2 regions of the Micromonospora sp. NPDC048170 genome follow, and region 2 is predicted to be linked to the other one. Evidence: riboswitches for the same ligand, from Rfam matches in the RefSeq annotation. Region 2 holds a riboswitch; the other holds the start of a gene.
What was found. A riboswitch is a leader RNA that binds a small molecule or an ion and turns the genes downstream of it on or off. The one in region 2 is predicted to bind cobalamin.
Positions count from the first base shown of each region.

Region 1: it holds a riboswitch for cobalamin, as region 2 does, so the genes downstream of both, AB0D32_RS23025 (ribonucleoside-diphosphate reductase subunit alpha) here and AB0D32_RS13965 (ABC transporter substrate-binding protein) in region 2, are expected to answer to the same signal.

Region 1 covers NZ_JBEZMR010000021.1:52,426-59,341, reverse strand. The annotation lists gene AB0D32_RS23050 (transposase family protein) at 35-814, opposite strand; gene AB0D32_RS23045 (glyoxalase superfamily protein) at 866-1,201, shown strand; gene AB0D32_RS23040 (aminoglycoside phosphotransferase family protein) at 1,662-2,645, shown strand; gene AB0D32_RS23035 (N-acetylmuramoyl-L-alanine amidase) at 2,816-3,880, shown strand; gene AB0D32_RS23030 (hypothetical protein) at 3,978-4,358, opposite strand; cobalamin riboswitch at 4,543-4,759, shown strand; gene AB0D32_RS23025 (ribonucleoside-diphosphate reductase subunit alpha) at 4,978-6,916, shown strand, end outside.
Region 2 covers NZ_JBEZMR010000008.1:63,694-70,609, reverse strand. The annotation lists gene AB0D32_RS13975 (helix-turn-helix domain-containing protein) at 404-1,441, shown strand; gene AB0D32_RS13970 (CHAP domain-containing protein) at 1,700-2,293, shown strand; cobalamin riboswitch at 2,829-3,002, shown strand; gene AB0D32_RS13965 (ABC transporter substrate-binding protein) at 3,033-4,019, shown strand; gene AB0D32_RS13960 (iron chelate uptake ABC transporter family permease subunit) at 4,076-5,080, shown strand; gene AB0D32_RS13955 (ATP-binding cassette domain-containing protein) at 5,080-5,841, shown strand; gene AB0D32_RS13950 ((2Fe-2S) ferredoxin domain-containing protein) at 5,838-6,542, shown strand; gene AB0D32_RS13945 (cobalt-precorrin-6A reductase) at 6,581-6,916, shown strand, end outside.

The sequences.
Region 1 (6,916 bases), on a different contig from region 2:
TCGGTGAAGGCGTTGCCCGGCAACGGTGTTGGTGTCACCCCGCGAGGATGATGTTGTGGAGGTGGGCGATGCCGGAGGCCGTGTCGGTCAATGTGTGGGCGGCGCGTCGGTAGTCGCGCAGGATCTTGAAGCACTTCATGCGGGCCAGTGCGTGTTCGACCTGTGCTCGGACGGTGCGGTGTTGCTTGTTCAGGTCCGCTTTCCAGTCGGGTAGTTCGCTGCCGTCGGCGGGTTTGCGGTACGGGATGATCACGTCGGGGTTGCCGCGGTAGGCGCCGTCGGCCATGACTGGCCGTCCCGTGAGTTTCTGGTCGATGCCGCTGGTGCGGTAGACGATGGTGTCGTTGCGGTTGCCGGGCTGGGGGTCGCCGAGGGCGACGACGAGGCGGGTGTGGGCGTCGATGGCGACCTGCAGGTTCGTGCTGTAGCGGTAGTTCTTACTCGGGGCGGCCAGGCGGTGGTCCCGGGTCGGGATGAGGGTGCCGTCGACGATGGTGATCTGGTCGACTCGACGTCGGCGTCCCGGCGACAGGGCGAGCAGGGGGCCGACGGTGTCGATGACGCGATGTGCGGCGGAGTGCGACACCCCGAACAGTGGGCCGATCTGGCGCATCGTCAGGTTCGTGCGCCAGTACGCGGCGACCAGCAACACCCGATCGGCGAGGTCGAGAGACCACTGCCGTCCCGGTCGACCGTCAGCGATGGCGTCACCGCCACGCTCGGCGACCAGGCGGACCAGCCTGCGGAACTGGGCGGGCTGCAGCCCGGTGAACGGAAAGATCCACTCCGGGCGGGCCGCCGAGATCACCTGCACCCCGACATGATCCACCATGGACCGATCACCGAGTTACGAGACGTCCCTTAGATGACTGAACGCCTTGCGCCTGTGCTGTGGACCACGGACGCGAACGCCACCGCGACTTGGTTCGGCCGCCTCAGTTTCGTGAAGCAGTGGGAACACCGGTTCGCCTCTGACCTGCCGCTCTACGTGAGCATCGCCCGAGGCGATGTTGAGATCCACCTGTCTGAACACACCGGGGATGCTCGGCCCGGGACCCTGTTGTACCTGTACGTCGACGACATCGATGCCGCAGCGGCGGCCTGCGGCGTGGGCGCCGTCGGACAGAAGGACTGGGGACGTGAGTTTGAGGTGGTAGACCCTGACGGTAATCGGCTTCGCGTCGGGGCGCTCCACCGATGAGTGCCGGAATTGGGTGGCGAATGGGGCGGCGTGCCCGGGTTGCGGCAAGAGGTAGCTGCCGACAGCAACGGTGACAGCAACCAGCCGGGACGAAGGCGGCCGTCGGCGGCCGAGCGCGGACCGTCGCCCCACGAGGTCGCGAACGCGGATGGACTCAGCTGGACGAAGCGCCCAGAACTTACAAGCGAGGGGTCGGGAGCCTGAGGGAGTCCCAAGATCATGCCGTTTCCAGGCCGGCAGAGGTGGACTATGAGCAACGAACGTTGACCACCGGCCACCAATGAACGGGCAGCTCAGGCGGCATTCTGTCCGTGTTGATCGACTACGCCCTCACCCTCGATCAATACAACGCCAAGTGACGAGGGCAGGGACGCTGGCCTTCACCGATTCGACCACCGCGGCCCACCGATGCGAGCGAAATCGCCTTGCCGGCCGGGCAGCGGACTGCGACGCTCCGATCATGATCGACAAGCCCGACGTCGACGAATCGTTGCTGGCGGCTGAGGTGGCCGCCGCCTGGGCCGTGGACATCGCCAACATCGTGTTCATGCCGGTCGGGCTTGACGGGCACGCATGGGCGTACCGGGTGGACACGTCCGACGGCGGGAGCTACTTCCTGAAGGTGCGCCTCGGCGAGTTCACCCGGGCGGCCGTCCTGCTGCCCGGCTTCCTCCGAGCGCAGGGCGTCAGTCAAGTCGTGGCGCCGATCGATCTGCCGGACGGGGGAGCCAGTCGCGCGTTCGGGGACTATCGGCTGCTGCTCTACCCGTTTCACGACGGCGGCAGTCTGTGGGGCCGCGGCTTCACCGACCGCCAGTGGATCGAGTACGGCGAGTTCCTGGGGCGGCTGCATGCGGTGACGCCAAGCGCCGACCTCGCCGCGGTCCTGCCGGTCGAGACGTACCGATCGAGCGCGGGCGAGCGGTTGCGGGCCCTCGGCGGGCAGGCTGCGGCGAGCGAGGCCCTCGGCGCCTTCTGGGACCGGTACGGTGCCGCGCTGCATCGGCTGTCGGTAACGGTCGCTGACCTCGCCTCTCGCGTGCCGCGAACCCAACACGTGATCTGTCACGCCGACATCCACCCCGGCAACCTGATCGCCAGCGGCGACGGTGACCTGCACGTCGTGGACTGGGATGCGCCGATCCTCGCGCCGCGCGAGCGGGACCTGCTGTTCGTCTACAGCCAGGACTTCGGCGACCACCCGATCAACGCGCACCGCGCCGAGCTCTTCCGTCGAGGCTACGGGCCGCTGGAACCGGACCGGGCCCTGTTGAGCTACTACCGCAGCGAACGGCACCTCGACGACGTCACTGCGTTCCTGCGCGGCATCCTCAGCCCCGGGGCCAGTCCAGAATCTCGCGCCAACGACCTGTACTGGCTCACCCGCATCGCCGAGACCGTCGCCGCCCCCGGCTACGCGGCCCAGTCTTTTCCCGACCGGTGAGCACAAGCGCCACCTGGAGCAGGGGTACGCCGGCAGAACGCGCCGGCTCCTGAGGCGGAAATCTTCGTCAACCACACCAAGTCGCGTAGACATCTTTCATCAAGCATCGACCTGCCGCTATATTGCGGGCACTGTCGATCTTTCTTCGATTCTTGATGAACGAGGTGCACATGCTCGATAACCCAGCGCTCCGGCGGCGTACCCTGCTGGCGGCCGTTGCCGGTGCTGCGGCCACCCCCATCGTCGCGGGCCCCGCGTGGGCCGCGCTGCCCAAGGTCTACATCGACCCCGGCCACGGCGGCACCGACCCCGGGGCGGTCGGCAACGGGCTGCAGGAGAAGGCCCTGACACTCGACATCTCCCTGCAACTGCGCAGCATCCTGCTGGCCAACTGGGCCGTCGACGTCCGCATGTCCCGGACGACGGACATCACCCGCAGCCTGGCCTACCGCACCGACGACGCCAACGCGTGGGGCGCGAACCTGCTCGTGAGCGTGCACATCAACTCCGGCGGCGGCACCGGCTTCGAGAGCTATCGGTACCCGACGGCGAGCGCCGCCACCGTCAACCTGCACAACGCGCTGCACCCGAGGGTGATCGCCGCCCAGCGGACGATCGGTTCGGTCACCGACCGGGGCCTGAAGACCGCGAACTTCCACATGCTGCGCGAGGCGGCCATGCCCTCGGTCCTCACCGAGAATCTCTTCATCGACACCCTCGCCGACGCGAACCTGCTCAAGCGGGCCGACTTCATCACGGCCACCGCCCGGGGGCACGCGCAGGGCATCGCCGCCTACCTCGGTCTGAGCGCGCCCAACCCGCCCGCCTTCAGCACCATAGTGGACAACGCCACGGCGGGGCGGTTCACGGCGAGCACCAACTGGGGCACCTCCGCGTACTCCGCCCAGCGCTACGGGGCCGACTACCGGTTCGCCAACCCCACGCCCGCCAGTGACGCCGCCTGGTTCAAGGTCAACATTCCGGCGGCCGGCAACTACCGGGTCGAGGTGCGGCACCCGGCCGACCCCGGCTACAACAGCTCGGCCCCGCACGTCGTCGTCACCGCCTCGGGTAACCGTACGGTCAACGTGGACCAGCGCTCCAGCGGCGGCGCCTGGCGCTCGCTGGGCACCTTCGGGCTGGCCGCCGGAGACCGCAACCTGGTCGCCGTGAGCCGGTGGACCAGCACCACCGGCTACGTGGTCGCCGACGCCGTCCGGGTCACCCGGGTCTAGCCGTACCGCGGGTGGATCGGGATCGCGGGTCGACGCGATCCCGATCCACCCACCGCTCGACCCGTCGGGCGCTGTCAGTGCCGGTTGCCGAGTTCGCTCAACCGGCTGGTGCCTGCCGACGCAGGGCCGCGGCCTGGCTGACGGCGAACGCCGCGACCTCGACGGCCACGGCGACGAGGAGCACAGTGAACGCGCCGTCCCACGGCCGGACCGCCGTGAACACCGCGATTGCCGCCGCCGCGACGACGTTGACGGCGAGCACGCCGACCAGCCACCCGCGCAGCCGGGGACGACGGGCGACGCGGTGCAGTGCGTACGCCCAGCCGCCCACGGCAACCGCGATCGCGATGACGGCCACCGGTGGCACGGTTAACCGCTCGGACAGTGGGGCCACGAACAGGATCAGCGACGCCGCGGCGACCGCGCAGTAGATCGAGTCCAGTTGCAGCGAGAGCCGTCCCGCATGTCGAGTCCGCATGGCCGCGACGGTACCGCCGGTGGCGCGCGCCGACACCACCGTACCGGGGAGACGAGAGCTCTCCGAGCCGCCGTGGGTGGGCATCGACGCAGGCGTCGGCTCGCGATCGACGGGCGTAGCCTCAGGTCCCCACGACACGCCCGAGGCCGACATGTGGGGTGTGACAACGCCGCCGTCCCTATATATGGTGTCGAGCGCAGCTGGTTCGGCCGCTCATCCGGGGCGGTCGAGGCAAGAGGGAACCCGGTGGGAATCCGGGACTGCCCCGCAGCGGTGAGTGGGAACGACCGCCGTCATCAGCACTGGGCCGCCATCGGCCTGGGAAGCGACGGCCAGTAGGAGACCGGCGAGCCCGGTCGCGCCCGCGAGTCCGAAGACCTGCCAGTGCGCCGTACGCCCGCGTCCGGGTGCGCGGCGGTCCGAGGCCGCGTGGGACGGCCGACGCCATGCTGACGCGTGCCCTGCGGCGCGTCGTCGTCGGTGTCCGCTCCCCGCGTGCCCAGGAAGTCCGTCTGGGATCAAGGCTCGCGAGGAGTGAGTGGTGACTGTCACCGAGGTTGTTCCGACCGCCGGCACGGCGGCCGACGATACGGCCCTGGCCGGCCAGCGGCGACCGCAGATGCACGTCCGCAAGCGCGACGGCGGCACCGAACCGGTCGACGTCAACAGGATCGTCCGGGCCGTCGAGCGGTGGGCCGGCGACCTCGCCGACATCGACCCGCTGCGGGTGGCGACCCGGACGATCAGCGGCCTGTACGACGGGGCGACGACGGCCGAACTGGACCGGCTGTCCATCCAGACCGCCGCGGAGATGATCGGCGAGGAGCCGCAGTACTCGCGGCTGGCCGCCCGCCTGCTGGCCGGGTACGTCGACAAGGAGGTCCGCAGGCAGGGCATCGGCTCCTTCAGCGAGGCGATCCGTCGGGGCCACGCCGAGGGCCTGATCGGCGACGACACCGCCGCGTTCGTCGCCGCCCACGCCGCCGCCCTCGACGACGCCGTGGACCCGCGCGGCGACCTGCGGTTCGAGTATTTCGGGCTGCGCACGGTGTACGACCGGTACCTGTTGCGCCACCCGACGAGCCGGCTGGTGATGGAGACGCCGCAGTACTGGCTGCTGCGGGTGTCGTGCGGCCTGTCCCACGCCGTGGACGAGGCGATCGAGTTCTACCGGCTGATGTCGAGCCTGGCGTACCTGCCGAGTTCGCCGACGTTGTTCAACTCCGGCACCCGGCACACCCAGATGTCCTCCTGCTATCTGGTCGACTCGCCGCGCGACGAGCTCGACTCGATCTACCAGCGGTACGCGCAGGTGGCGAACCTGTCGAAGTTCGCCGGGGGGATCGGCATCGCGTTCTCCCGGGTCCGTTCCCGGGGCGCGCTGATCAGGGGCACCAACGGGCAGTCCAACGGGATCGTGCCGTGGCTGCGGACGCTGGACGCCTCGGTGGCGGCGGTCAACCAGGGCGGCCGGCGCAAGGGCGCGGCCTGCGTGTACCTGGAGCCGTGGCACCCGGACGTCGAGGAGTTCCTCCAGTTGCGGGACAACACCGGCGAGGACGCCCGGCGCACCCACAACCTGAACCTGGCCAACTGGATCCCGGACGAGTTCATGCGGCGTGTCGAGTCCGACGGGGTGTGGTCGCTGTTCGACCCGGACGTGGTGCCGGAGCTGCCGGATCTGTGGGGGGAGGAGTTCGACGCGGCGTACCGGGAGGCCGAGCGGCAGGGCCGGTACGTGCGGCAGGTCCGGGCGCGGGAGCTGTACGGGCGGATGATGCGGACCCTGGCCCAGACCGGCAACGGGTGGATGACGTTCAAGGACGCCGCGAACCGGCTGTGCAACCAGACCGCCGAGCCGGGCAACGTGGTGCACCTGTCCAACCTGTGCACCGAGATCGTCGAGGTCTCCAGCGACGCCGAGACCGCCGTGTGCAACCTCGGGTCGGTCAACCTCGCCGCCCACCTCACCGGCGGCGGCATCGACTGGGAGCGGCTGCGCGCCACCGTCCGCACCGCCGTGACGTACCTCGACCGGGTCATCGACATCAACTACTACCCGACGCCGCAGGCGGCGGCGAGCAACCCCCGCTGGCGGCCGGTCGGGCTCGGGCTGATGGGTCTGCAGGACGTGTTCTTCGCGCTGCGGCTGCCGTTCGACTCCCCGGCCGCCCGGGAGTTGTCGACCCGGATCAGCGAGGAGCTGTACCTGACCGCCCTGGAGACCTCCGCCGACCTGGCGCAACGGCTGGGTGCCCACCCGGCGTACGGGCAGACCCGGGCGGCGCGCGGGCAGTTGCAGCCCGACCTGTGGGGTGTGGCGGGAACCCAGGCGGCGAGGTGGACCGCGCTGCGGGAACGGGTCGCCGCGTACGGGCTGCGCAACTCGCTGCTGGTGGCGGTCGCCCCGACCGCCACCATCGCCTCGATCGCCGGTTGCTACGAGTGCGTCGAACCGCAGGTGTCCAACCTGTTCAAGCGCGAGACCCTGTCGGGGGAGTTTCTCCAGGTCAACACCGCTCTCGTACGTGAGCTGAAGGCCCGGGGCCTGTGGACGG
Region 2 (6,916 bases):
GGCAGCCGCGAGCGTATCCTCCCGCAAGGTGGGCACTGCCCAGCGCCACCCGGGCCGTCCGCCCGCCGGCTCGGGCGCAGCGGACCGCGGCCCGCCGTGGTCGACCGGAGGCTGCCGCCGGTGTTGATGGACGTCGGGCCGATGCTGCACGCCGATGACGTCGTCGCGGGCAAGATGTCCGCCCTGTACACGCGAGCCGAGCCCGAGACTTCCTGGACATCGACGCGGCTCTCACGACCGGCCGCTCAGCCCAACCGCCCGTCCCCTGCTCAACACACGCCGAGGACACTGCCATCGGCGCGTGCACGCCCGGCTGACGACGCTGCCTGGAGCCCGCAACTGCGCCTGCGACGGGACTGTACAAATAGCACCGGAGCCCGACGGCGTACGGAATGGGGATGCGATGTCGAACCTGCTGGCCGCACTGCGGCCTGAGGCAGCTCGAACGCCGGGCGAGTATGTGGCTTTGCTGCGTCGGCTCCGGACGCTGTCGTGCCTGACCTACCGGGAGATCGCCGATCGGGCTGACACTGCGGGCGACGTCCTGCCCGCCAGCACACTGGCCGCCATGCTGGGACGCGCCACCCTGCCTCGAGAACAGGCGGTTGCGGCGCTGATCCGGGCTTGCGGGCTCGGACCAGACGATGTCGCGCGGTGGCTCGATGCTCGTCGTCGACTCGCCATGAGCGAGGTAACGGAGCACGAGCCGTCCATCGTCGATGCCGAGCCCGGCGACGTACCCGAGGAAACCGGGCCGGAACGTTCCCCTACCGACCCGGAGGCTGCCGACGCACCGGGGGACCCGATGCCGGTTGGCACCCCGGTCGCGAGCGCAGGACCGCGACGTGGCTGGCTTCCGCCCGCGGCGCTGGGCTTCGTAGCCGGTGCCGTGACCGCCACCGTGACGATGGCACTGCTGTCCGTCGGCGGTCCACCTGACTCGCCTCAGGCGCCGGACCATGCTTCGGCGAGCGGCGGCGCGTCGGTGTCGCAGGCTGCCATGCCCGCCCCCGGGCCCTACCGGTTGCGGCTGGCGCACACCGGGCTGTGCGTGACCGAACGTCCCGACTCCGATCTCGGTCACCTCTTCCAGACTAACTGCGCGGCAGCGTTGCCCGCCATGACACTCACGGCCGAGGGCGACCGAGTGTTCCGTATCCGCACCAAACACCCGCGGTTCGGACCGGGCTGCATGGGTGTCGACCATGCCAACAAGGACGTCAACGGGATGGTCGCGAACAGCTTCTGCGACACCGGCGGCGGCCAGGACTTCCGTTTCGAACCGGTTATCGTCCCGGCGTTGGGATACCGCATCCGCCCGGTTCACAGTGACATGTGCCTCGGCGTCGTCAACGGCGCCACCGGTGACTGGGCACCGGTCCGCCAACTCGCCTGTGACGCCAACGCCGCTGGTCAGATCTTCCTGCTCGACCCGGCCTGATGCCGCCGCACCCCCTCGCCTGAGTTAACGGCGAGGGCGTCTCGAACGGTTCGGATCTGTTCGGAACACGGGCGGGACCTGCCGTTCGCCCCTGACAGCCGGTACAGGTAATCAGCAGCAGACGCAGTGATCGGCGGCTGCCCGGGGGATGGGCCGCTTCGGCGCAGGAACCGACAGGGACCGGAGGAGAAACAATGCCGCTACGAGCAGAACAACCGGATCCTTGCAAAAACACCGACCACGCCATAAGGTTCGAGAATGACTAGCATCAATATCTCGCGACGCCGGCTATTGCTCGCGACAGCAGCAGGAATGACCGCCCCGCTACTACTGGAAACACCCTCATTCGCCGACGCGAACAACACCCGCCGCCTGATCTCCAACCTCGCCGAAAGTGAAGTCGGATCAGCCGAGAGCGGAAACAACTACTACCCGATCCGCTACAAACTCAACAGCAACATCATACGGCCAGCCGAATGGTGCGGCGTGTTCGTGAACTACTGCTGGGCCCATGGCGGAGCCACCAAGAAGCCCAGCATGAAAGGCTCGGGCACCGCTCAAGGGCACTGGGCCACCTACTGGCAGGACTGGGCGAAGCGAAACGGCCGCTGGACGGGACTGTCGGGCACACCCGCCATCGGCGATGCCGTGGTCTACGGCAACTACGCCGTTTCCGGACACATCGGAATCGTCGTCGGCGTACGGGGTTCCGGCTCCAGCCGCGAAATCATGACCGTCGAAGGCAACGTCGGCAACAAGGTGACCCAATTCGGCTGGCGTAAACCCAGCTCCATGTATGTCACCCGCAACGGCGTCAGGCGTTACGTCTCCGGCTACGCGCGTCCGGTCTAGCTGATCCTGCACCGTTGAGAGGCCGGCGCGGGCCCTGACCAACCGCAGAAACGGCCCTTGGCTGATGATGCCCTCATCCAGAGAGAGCATCGGCAGCCAAGGGCCGCTCTGGTGACCAAATCCACCGGGGAACCGGAACCCGACGAACGCCGGCGCAGGCGGGATCGTCCACCGACCCGCCGCCATCGCAGACGCCGGAGGCGACTCCGCCTCTATCGCCACCTGGATGGCCAAAGTCAACGCCAACGCGACACAGCAACAACGCAAGAACAAGTCCCGACCGCCTGAACGAAGCCGACATCCGACGCCTCGTCGGCAGCTTCGACGAGATCCGCAACACCCTGCGGAACGTCCACAGCGAGGACAAGAGCAACGTCTACCGCGGGCTACGGCTCGCCTCACCCGCTCCATCCGGGAGGACCACCTCCTGGACCGCATCCGACACGACCGCGGACTGCACGTGCGAGCGGGCACGGTGAACCAACGTGGTCTCCGACCATGACCTTAACCACGGTGACGGGACCGCCTGCTTTGGTTAGGGTGGCCTCGCCGTGGTGTTCGGGAAGCCGGTGTGAGACCGGTGCGGCCCTCGCCACTGTGATCGGGATGCTGGAGGCCACCTAAAGGTCACTGGGCGCATGCCTGGGAAGGCCGGCCGCCGGCGCACCACCCGTCAGCCAGGAGACCGGCCACGGCACCTGCACGACCCGTCCACGAGGTGCTGGAAGGTGGTCCCGTCATGCGGTCCCCTGTGTCCTGGCGCGTTGCTGCGCCGCTGTCCGTCCTTCTCGCCCTGGTCGGCGGCTGCGCCGCGACCGGCGACAAGAAGCCGGCCACCACGGCGTCCGCCGCGGCCGGGCCAGTCGCACTCACCAACTGCGGCACACCGGTCACAGTCACGAAGCCCCCGGTGCGGGCGGTGACGATGAACCAGTCCGCCACCGAGATCATGCTGGCGCTCGGTGTGCAGGACCGGATGGCCGGCACCGCCTACCTCGACGACCGGGTGCTGCCCGAGTACGCCGCCGCGTACACGAAGGTGCCGGTACTGGCCAAGGAGTACCCGTCGAAGGAGAAGCTGCTCGACACCGCGCCGGACTTCGTCTATGCCTCCTTCGCGAGTGCGTTCAGCGACGAGGGGGTCGGCGACCGCGCCGAATGGCAGCGGCTGGGCGTGGGCACGTACATCTCCGCCGCCGGCTGCCCGAAGGACACACGACCGGCGAAGCTGACGATGGATGACGTGTTCGCCGAGATCCGTGACATCGCCGCGATCTTCGGCGTTGGAGAGCGGGCCGAGACGCTGATCGCCGACCAGCAGGAGCGCATCGCAAAAGCGTCAGCGGGCGCGAAGGGCACGCGGGTGCTGTGGTGGGACGGCGGCAACGACACGCCGAGTGCCGGCGCCTGCTGCGGCAGCCCAGCCATGATCATGTCTGCGGCCGGGGTCACCAACGTCTTCGCCGACCTGGGCGGCAGTTGGGCCGGCACCAGCTGGGAGACCGTCGTCGAGCGCAACCCGGACGTCATCGTGCTCATCGACGCGAGCTGGGACCCCGCCGCTGCCAAGCAAGCGTTCCTCGAAAAGCATGCGACGCTCAAAGACCTGCCCGCCGTCCGGGACAAGCGGTACGTCGTCCTGGACTTCTCCTCCACCTCCGCAGGCGTGCGGAACGTACTCGCCGTCGAGGCCCTGGCCCGGGGTGTCGGCGGGGTGGGCAACTGACCGCCACTACCACCCGGCTGACGCAGGACCCGGCACGGCCGGTTCGGGCGGTACGCATGGTGGCCGTGGTGGTCGTGCTCGCGGGCGGCCTGTTGCTGTCGGTGGCTGCGGCCGTGACGGTCGGGCCGGCGGACCTGTCGCTAGGCACCGTGTGGTTGGTCATCACCAACCATCTCGGCCTGACGAGCGCCGACGTGCCGTTGCTGCGCGACCACATCGTGTGGGAGCTGCGGCTGCCGAGGGTGCTGGGCGCCGCCGTGGTCGGGGCCGGGCTCGCCGCCTCCGGGGCGGTCATGCAGACCGTCACCCGCAACCCGCTCGCCGACCCGTACCTGTTGGGCGTCTCCTCCGGAGCGTCGCTGGGCGCCGTCGCCGTTCTGGTCCTGGGCCTCGGCGCGGGTGCTGCGGCGCTCACCGGGGGCGCGTTCGCGGGGGCGCTCGCCGCGTTCGCCGTCGTGGTCGCTGCCGCCGGCCGGCGCGCGGTCCTGCAACCGACCCGGGTGGTGCTGGCCGGCGTCGCCGTCGCGCAGCTGTGCGCCGCGCTGACCTCGTTCGTGGTCATCTGGGCGGCCGACCCGCACGCGACCCACAGCATCACCTTCTGGCTGTCCGGCTCGCTCGCCCGCGCCGACTGGGCTGCACTCGGATGGGCGGTGCCGGTGCTCGCGGCAGTGTTCGCCGTGATTCTCTGGCATGCCCGTGCGCTCAACACGTTCGCGTTCGGCGAAGAGGCCGCCGCCGCCCTCGGCATTGACGTCGGGCGTGTCCGATGGCTGCTGCTGGTCACCACCGCGCTGCTGACCGCCGTGCTGGTCGCGACCAGCGGCGCGATCGGCTTCGTCGGCCTGATGCTGCCGCACGCCGCGCGGCGGTTCACCGGCCCCGACCACCGGCGGCTGCTGCCGATCGTCGTCCTCGCCGGAGCGATCTTTCTGATCTGGGTGGACACCGCGGCCAGGACCCTTTTCGAACCCCGCGAGCTGCCGGTGGGCGTGCTGACCGCCCTGCTCGGGGTACCCGCGTTCGTGCTACTGCTGCGCCGACGGAATGGGAACGCCTGATGCTCGACATCCGCGATGTCTCGTGGTCAGTGCCGGCCGCTCGACTCCTCGACCGCGTGACCTGCTCGGCGCCGCGCGGCACCCTGGTCGGCCTGCTCGGCCCGAACGGGTCCGGCAAGACCACCCTGCTGCGGGTCGTCGCCGGCTTGATCGCCCCCGGGTACGGGACCGTGACTGTCGCGGGCGACGACGTGGCCGGGCTGCCGCGTGCCGCCGCAGCGCGGCGGATGGCGCTGCTCGCCCAGTACGCCGAGACCGACCTCGACCTGACCGCGCTCGACGTGGTGCTGCTCGGCCGCACCCCGCACCGCCGCTCCCGCTGGTCGGACAGCGATACCGACCGGGCGGCTGCGGCCGACGCTCTCGAACGCGTCGGCATGACCGGGTACGCCCACCGCAAGTGGCAGACGCTGTCCGGCGGGGAACGCCAACGGGTGCAGCTCGCCCGGGCCCTGGCCCAGGAGCCGCAGCTGCTACTGCTCGACGAACCCACCAACCACCTCGACATTGGTCACCAGCTGCAGTTGCTGCACCTGGTCCGCCGCAGCGGCCTCACCACCCTCGCCGCACTGCACGACCTCAACCTGGCCGCGATGTTCTGCGACCTCGTGGTGGTGCTGCACCACGGCCGGGTCGTCGCCTCCGGACCGCCTGTCGGCGTGCTGACGCCCGCGCTGCTCGCCGATGTGTACGCCGTGGACGCCGACGTCACCGTGCACGACGGACGCCCGGTCATCACCTACCAGGCACCGGCAGCATGAACGTTCTGCTCGTCTCACGCGGGTCCACCCACCACGGCGGCCACGACGCAATCCACCGCCTTGCCGCGGCCGCCACCGAGACCACGGGCGTACCGGTGCGAGCGTGTTTCCTCGACGGCGCCGAGCCGTCCCTGCACGCAGCCCTCGATGCCGTACCGGAGCATTGCGAAGTCCTGCTCGTGGCGACGCACCTACCGCCCGACCGGTACCTCGACACCTGGATTCGCCGCGCGGTCGCTCACTGGCGCAGCACACGGGGCCGGCGGGCACGAATCCTCGTAGCCGCGCCGCTGGCTACGCAGCCGGCGCTGGTCACGGCGGTCGGCGATGCCATCACCGGCGAGCACACCACGCTCGACGGCAACCCCGGACCGTTCCGCAGCCCGGCCTGGTCACAAATCACCCGCCACCGCCGGCACGTGTTGGTCTGCCGCGGGCCGCGCTGCACCGCGTACGGCGCCGACCATGTCGCCGCCACCCTCGGCAATCGCCTGAAGGAGCACGGCCTCGGCGACGACGTCCTGGTCACCGCGACCGGCTGCCTGTTTCCGTGCAACCTCGGCCCGCTCGTCGTCGTGTATCCCGACGACACCTGGTACGAACACGTCGACGCAGGCCTCGCCGTCCGTATCACCGACGAGCACCTGCGCGACAGCATGCCGGTCGACGGCAGGCGCCCACGCGACTCGCCGCCACTGTAAGAACTGCCCTGCCCGCACTGTTCAAAGGCACTGATTGGATGAGCGCCATCACGGGTTCCACACACCAACGACGAGTACTCCTCCTCGGCGGCACCGCCGAGGCGCGGGCCCTCGCCGCCCTGCTCGCCGACCAGCCGGCGATCGCGGTGGTCTCCTCCCTGGCCGGACGGGTCGTCGATCCTCGACTGCCGGTGGGCGAGGTACGCATCGGCGGATTCGGCGGCGCCGCCGGCCTGACACGCTGGCTCAGCGAACACCACATCGACGCGGTGGTCGACGCCACCCACCCGTACGCCGCCCGGATGCGGGCAGCCGCCGTCGAGGCCGCCACCACCGCCGGGGTGGCTCACCTGCGGCTCGAAAGGCCGGGATGG